Linked DNA regions of Bradyrhizobium diazoefficiens. The protein of the gene in region 1 interacts with the protein of each later gene in a pairwise test. Links are inferred from orthologs where the notes say so. Each region holds a gene or a part of one and is shown in the gene's direction. Other genes may lie near its edges.

Region 1 (3,165 bases):
AATCACGACCAGCCAGATCGCGGCGAATGATTCGATACCGCCGGTCGTGGCGGCGATCGCCATGATCAGGCCGGCGAGTGCCAGCGACGACAGCACATGGGCGCCTTCGTAGCGGCCGGTGCGCGACAGGAACCAGGACAACAGGATCGGCGCGATCAGCCAGGCGAAGGCCGCGACCTCGATCGCGCTCGGCGCGCCACGCAGGACGAGATAAACGGGAAATGCGGCAAAGGCGGCCAGGCTTCCGAGAAGCCGCGGCGCCATGAAAGCCCGATGGCGCGCACGCATCAGCGCATCGTAACGCGCGGAGGGATGCAGCAGCGCATCGAGACAATCGCGGATGATACTCAAAACTGTCACGGGTCTCGCGCTTCGGCTCAATCGTCGTTGAAGACGTGCCGGAACGCCTCCTTGTCGTTGAGCCAACGTGTCAGAGCGACCTTAAACGAGTGCTAAGGCGGTCCGGCCCGCGGCGCGCCACCGCGTCATCGCGGAGATTTTTAGGCGATTTGGCGATGTCATCATCGGGGATGGTGAACACAGGGTTTCGCCGCGCCGTTCATGGTTTCGAATTGGTGGACGCGCGGGGCCAGGAGCACCACGGGCACCCGCATCAATCGAAAATTTACGACACCATGATCTGCGAAGATTCTTGCGCAAATTCTCTACGAATTAAGCGGAAGGCAATCACTTGCGATTTATCGAGAGTTGCTAGGTCCGGCGTCGCGCGGAGATCGCCCGCGGCGGGATCTAACATACAGGTCGCAAGATGCGCTTTCTGCTCCGCATCACATTCTGGCTCGGGCTGGTGCTGGTGCTCCTGCCGCGGGACAAGACGCCCGAATCGGACAAGCTGCCGCAGATCGGCGCTGCCGACGCGGTACAGGCTGCGACCGCGGCCGTCTCCGACATGAGCCAGTTCTGCAAGCGTCAGCCGGCGGCCTGCGAGGTCGGCGGACAGGCCGCAACCATCATTGGCCAGCGGGCACAGGACGGCGCGAAGAAGATCTACCAGATCATCAACGACAAGAAAGAGCAGCTCGAGAAGAACGACAAGACCGACAAGACCGACAAGAAAGCGCCCGACCACACCGGCTCGATCGCGATCGCCGGTGAAGGCGACGCCGCCGCGACCGAAGCGCCGCGCGACACGCTGACCCAGGACGACCTCGCGCTGGAATGGCGCGGACTGGAGATGGCGAATTAAGGCCCAAATCCTATCGATTTCGGCAGCCGCCGTCCCTATATTAGCCTGAACGGGAACACGGGCCATCATGACGACGATCGACGACATCAGGGACAATTTCGAGCTGCTCGAAGACTGGGACGACCGCTACCGGTACGTCATCGAGCTCGGCCGCACCCTGGAACCGATGCCCGAGGAAGAACATTCGGCCGAGAACAAGGTGCAGGGCTGCGTCAGCCAGGTCTGGCTCCGGAAGCTGGTCGATCGCGGCCATGGCGCGCCGATCCTGAAATATCGCGGCGACAGCGACGCGCATATCGTGCGCGGGCTGGTCGCGATCGTGCTCGCGCTCTATTCCGGCCGCACGCCGCAGGAGATCATCGAGACCGACGCGATCTCCGTGTTCAACGAGTTCGGCTTCCGCGACCATCTGACGCCGCAGCGCTCCAACGGCCTGCGCTCGATGGTCGAGCGCATCAAGACCGACGCGAAAGAGGCGCTCGCGGAAGCGTCGTGAGATGTTCTCGTAGGGCGGGCACGGCGCAAGGGCGCCTTTGCCCACCTACGAAATCCTACGAAACTGGGCGCGCCTCTACTTCCGCTTCCGCTGCTGCTGTCCCAAGCCCATCTTCTTCGCCAGTTGCGAACGCGCCACCGCGTAGTTCGGCGCGACCATGGGATAGTCGGCCGGCAGGCCCCATTTCTCGCGATATTGCTCGGGCGTCATGCTGTACTGGGTGCGCAGATGGCGCTTCAGCGACTTGAAGCGCTTGCCGTCTTCCAGGCACACCAGATAGTCCGGCGCGATCGACTTCTTCAGCGAGACCGCGGGCTTTGCCGGTTCGAGCGGCGCCTCGACGCGGCCCGACGACACCCGCGTCAACGCGCCGTGCACCTGGCTGATCAGGTTCGGAATCTCGGCGGCCGGCGTCGGGTTGTTGCTGAGATAGGCCGACACGATGCTCGCCGTCAGCTCGATGAAATTCTTCGCCCCGGCATCCGACATGGGCTCGACCTCTCTCCTATCCGATTGCGTCGCGGTGCATTGGCGGCGGTGAAGTATTCACTGTCAACAATACGTTTGGCTGAAATACGACGACTGGAAAATATCAACCGATTACTGATCTCGCGGCAACAATTGCGAGGCTTTACTTGACCCTAGCGAAGCTTCAGCCGCGCTGGTCGAGATGGGCGCGCAGTTCGTCGATCGAAGCGAAGCGCATCATGCCCTCCGGCATCTGCGCCTCGATCGAGCCGTCGGAATAGAGCGAATAGGCCATGCCGTCGACGATGCCGGATTTGAGCACCGTCACCGGCGATTGTTCTGCCGGCGGCGGCTCGGGTACCGGTGGAGGTGCGGCAGGCTGAGGTGTAACAGGCTCGAAGGTCGACGCCGGCCGTGGCGGCGGCGGGCGACGCGCCGCGGGCGGCTCCGGCGGGCGCGCGCGGTCCGGCTTCGGCCAGGCATCGTCGAAGTTCGCCGGCGGAGCTTCAAACGCGGCATGCTCGGGCTCGGCATGTGCTTGCGGCGGCGCGCCCTCCACAGCCTTCGCCTCGGCGCGCTCGCGCTCCTTGCGCGAGCTCGAGGCGAACATCAGGTTGCGCCGGCGCGGCGCCTCCGGCGCGGCGGCCGGGGGCTGAGGCGGTTCCGGCTCGGCCGGTGCCTCGGCCCGCGGGCGCTCGCGTGCGGGCGCTTCGGCCTGCCATGGCGGCGCGGCCGGCGATGGCTGCGGATCGGCCCGCATCGCCGGAGCCGGCTCCAGCGCAGCCGCGCCAGGCGCAGCGAGGCCCGGGGGCAGCACCGGCCTCACGCGAACCTCCGACGCTGCGGCCGTCCCGGCCAGCCGGCGGGCGATGCCTTGCAACTCGAGCAGCACGACGTAGAGGCCGACCAGTAACATTCCGGAGCAGACGCCAATCGTTCCGCTCGTTATGAGCGTGCTGCCGAGGCTGAAATCCCTGATCGAATAGCCAAAAGC
Region 2 (3,318 bases), 1.1 Mb from region 1 along the record:
CATGCGATTGCGGGTGCCCGCAAGCTGGTGCTGGTCGACGGCGTGTTCGTGGCCGATCTCTCCGACGTGAAGGCGCTTGCCGCTGAGGTGGGATTCAAGACGTTGCGGGAGACGCTGGAGAAGGATGCCGGGCTGCTGAAGACCGCGTCCACCGACGCCGTGATCGCGCTGAATGCGGCGATGGCGACCGATGGCGTGGTGCTTTCGATTGCCGATGGCGCTCAGCTCTCCGCGCCGATCCAGATCATCCACATCGCGACCGCAGCTTCCGCGTCGGCCTTCACCCGGTCGCAGGTCGCGATCGGGAAGGGCGCTCACGCCACCATCGTCGAGAGTTTCGTTGCGGCTGGCGCCCAAGCCTACCAGATCAACGACGCCGTGCTCCTCACGGTTGGTGACGATGCCGACGTCGCGCATATCCGCCTGATGGACGATGCGCCTGACGCGGTGAACGTGACCTCGCATTTCGTGACGGTCGGCGCCAACGTCAAACTCAATTTCTTCAACATGACCACTGGCGCGGCCGTCAGCCGCCTGCAAGGCTTCATCACGCTGGGGGGCGAGGGCAGCGAGCTGTCGGCCAACGGCGTCAACCTGTTGCAGAAGACCGAGCATGGCGACACCACGCTGGTGGTCGACCACGCGGTGCCGAACTGCGTCAGCCGCGAAGTCTTCCGCGCGGTGATCGACGATCGCGCCCACTCTGTGTTCCAGGGCCGCATCATCGTCCGTCCCGACGCGCAGAAGACCGACGGCAAGATGATGACCCGCGCGCTGCTGCTCTCGGACGAAGCCGAGGCCGACAACAAGCCCGAGCTCGAGATCTTTGCCGACGACGTCTCCTGCGGCCACGGCGCCACTGCCGGCGCGCTGGACGACAGCCTACTGTTCTATCTGAAGGCCCGCGGCCTGCCGGAGAAGCAGGCCCAGGCGCTGCTGATCCAGGCCTTCGTGGGCGAAGCGATCGAGCAGATCGCCGATGATGGCTTGCGCGAGCACGTGATCGGCATTGCCGAACGCTGGCTGGAGCGCCGGTCATGAGCACGCATCCGGCAGTCAAGAACGGCGCCTATGACGTTGAACGGGTGCGTCAGGACTTTCCGGCGCTCGCCATGCAAGTCTACGGCAAGCCGCTGGTCTATCTCGACAACGCGGCCTCCGCGCAGAAGCCGAGCGTTGTGCTCGATCGCATGACGCAGGCCTATACGTCCGAATACGCCAACGTCCATCGCGGCCTTCACTACCTCGCCAACGCCGCGACCGAAGCCTATGAGGGCGGTCGCACCAAGGTTGCGCAGTTCATCAACGCGGCGCGCACCGAAGAAGTGATCTTCACCCGCAACGCCACCGAAGCGATCAATCTCGTCGCCTCGTCCTGGGGCGGCCCGAACATCGGGGAAGGCGACGAGATCGTCCTCTCGATCATGGAGCACCACTCCAACATCGTGCCCTGGCATTTCCTCAGGGAACGTCAGGGCGCCGTGATCAAGTGGGCGCCGGTCGACGACGAAGGCAACTTCCTCATCGACGAGTTCGAGAAGCTGCTGACGTCGAAGACCAAGCTGGTCGCGATCACGCAGATGTCGAATGCGCTCGGCACCATCGTGCCGGTCAAGGACGTCGTGAAGATCGCCCATGCCCGCGGCATTCCCGTGCTGGTCGACGGCAGCCAGGGCGCCGTGCACATGCCCGTCGACGTCCAGGATATCGGCTGCGACTTCTATGTCTTTACCGGCCACAAGGTGTACGGGCCGACCGGCATCGGCGTGCTCTGGGCCAAGTACGAGCATCTTGTCGCGATGCGCCCCTACAATGGCGGCGGCGAGATGATCCGCGAGGTCTCGCGCGAGGTCGTCACCTATGGCGATCCCCCGCACAAATTCGAGGCGGGCACGCCCGCGATCGTCGAGGCCGTCGGCCTTGGCGCCGCCATCGACTATGTCAATTCGATCGGCAAGGAGCGCATCGCCGCGCACGAGCACGAGCTCGTCACCTATGCCCAGGACAAACTGCGCGAGATCAACTCGCTCAGGCTGATCGGCACCGCGCGGGGCAAGGGCCCGGTGATCTCCTTCGAGCTCAAGGGCGCGCACGCCCATGACGTCGCCACCGTGATCGACCGTCAGGGCATCGCGGTCCGTGCCGGCACCCATTGCGTGATGCCGCTTTTAGAGCGGTTCAACGTGACGGCGACCTGCCGCGCCTCGTTCGGCATGTATAATACGCGGGAAGAAGTCGATCATCTGGCACAGGCGCTGCTGAAGGCGCGGGATTTGTTCGCATGAGTGACACGGCCGAAATCAAAGCCAATCCGATGGAGACCCATTCGGCGCTGCCGCCGGAGGAGACCGAGCGTCTCACGACCGAGATCATCGCCGGCCTCAAGACCGTGTTCGATCCGGAAATCCCGGCCGACATCTACGAGCTCGGCCTGATCTACAAGGTCGAGATCAAGGACGATCGCTCCGTCGACGTCCAGATGACGCTGACGACGCCGAACTGCCCAGCCGCCGGCGAGCTGCCGACCATGGTCGAGAACGCCGTCGCCAGCGTCCCCGGCGTCGGCGTGGTCGACGTCAAGGTCGTCTGGGAGCCGGCCTGGTCGCCGGAACGCATGAGCGACGAGGCCCGCCTCGTCCTCAATATGTGGTGACACGTAACCTTGATATTGAATTCGCTCCGCAACGGACCACATCACTGACATGACCCAAATTTCGTCAGGCTCGACACCAGCATCTACTCCGAAGCCGAAGCGGCCCCGCCCGCAGGTGATGCGGTTGACCGATGCCGCCGCCCAGCGCATCAGCGAGCTGACCCACCGCGCGGACTCCGAGATCGTGGGCTTGCGCGTCGGCGTCAAGAACGGCGGCTGCGCCGGTCAGTCCTATACGGTCGAATACGCCCACGATGTCCGCCCGACCGACGAGGTCGTCGAGGACAAGGGCGTCAAGATCCTGGTCGACCCCAAGGCCGTGCTGTTCCTGCTCGGCACCGAGATGGACTACAAGGCCGACAAGATGCAGGCCCAGTTCGTCTTCAACAACCCCAACCAGATCTCCGCCTGCGGCTGCGGCGAATCGGTCGAGCTGCGCCCGGCCAAGATCGACGGGTAAGCCCCAGCGTCATTGCGAGCGAAGCGAAGCAATCCAGGGTCTTTCCGCGGAGGGATTCTGGATTGCTTCGCTTCGCTCGCAATGACGGAGATGCTATGAGGGTTCGCTTGCTTGCGCAGGGAAGCCCTCGATGGACCGCGAATTCCTGATCGACCTGTTCGCCGATTTCGGCCCCGTTGCTATCCGAAAGATGTTCTCCGGCTAC

Evidence for each region.
Region 2: the proteins of JJC00_RS27020 (region 1) and JJC00_RS21835 interact in binary tests that used the Escherichia coli proteins (3 or more experiments, as listed by UniProt). The link is inferred for Bradyrhizobium diazoefficiens from one-to-one orthologs.

The regions. Positions count from the first base shown.
Region 1 is NZ_CP067102.1:5,795,226-5,798,390, forward strand. Bases 142-2,988 are described here. They hold JJC00_RS27020 (SufE family protein), read left to right. Parts: upstream 142-1,274; coding sequence 1,275-1,703; downstream 1,704-2,988. Other genes in these bases: JJC00_RS27010 (PAS domain-containing sensor histidine kinase), read right to left, coding at 142-360; JJC00_RS27015 (DUF5330 domain-containing protein), read left to right, coding at 770-1,207; JJC00_RS27025 (MucR family transcriptional regulator), read right to left, coding at 1,779-2,192; JJC00_RS27030 (DUF308 domain-containing protein), read right to left, coding at 2,356-2,988. Also shown: more of JJC00_RS27010, read right to left, coding at 1-141; more of JJC00_RS27030, read right to left, coding at 2,989-3,165. UniProt on the Escherichia coli protein: Participates in cysteine desulfuration mediated by SufS. Cysteine desulfuration mobilizes sulfur from L-cysteine to yield L-alanine and constitutes an essential step in sulfur metabolism for biosynthesis of a variety of sulfur-containing biomolecules.
Region 2 is NZ_CP067102.1:4,664,394-4,667,711, reverse strand. The notes cover bases 162-3,161. They hold JJC00_RS21835 (cysteine desulfurase), read left to right. Parts: upstream 162-1,037; coding sequence 1,038-2,285; downstream 2,286-3,161. Other genes in these bases: JJC00_RS21825 (HesB/IscA family protein), read left to right, coding at 2,703-3,113; JJC00_RS21830 (SUF system Fe-S cluster assembly protein), read left to right, coding at 2,282-2,653; sufD (Fe-S cluster assembly protein SufD), read left to right, coding at 162-1,041. In the rest of the region: more of sufD, read left to right, coding at 1-161; JJC00_RS21820 (TfoX/Sxy family protein), read left to right, coding at 3,244-3,318. UniProt on the Escherichia coli protein: Cysteine desulfurases mobilize the sulfur from L-cysteine to yield L-alanine, an essential step in sulfur metabolism for biosynthesis of a variety of sulfur-containing biomolecules.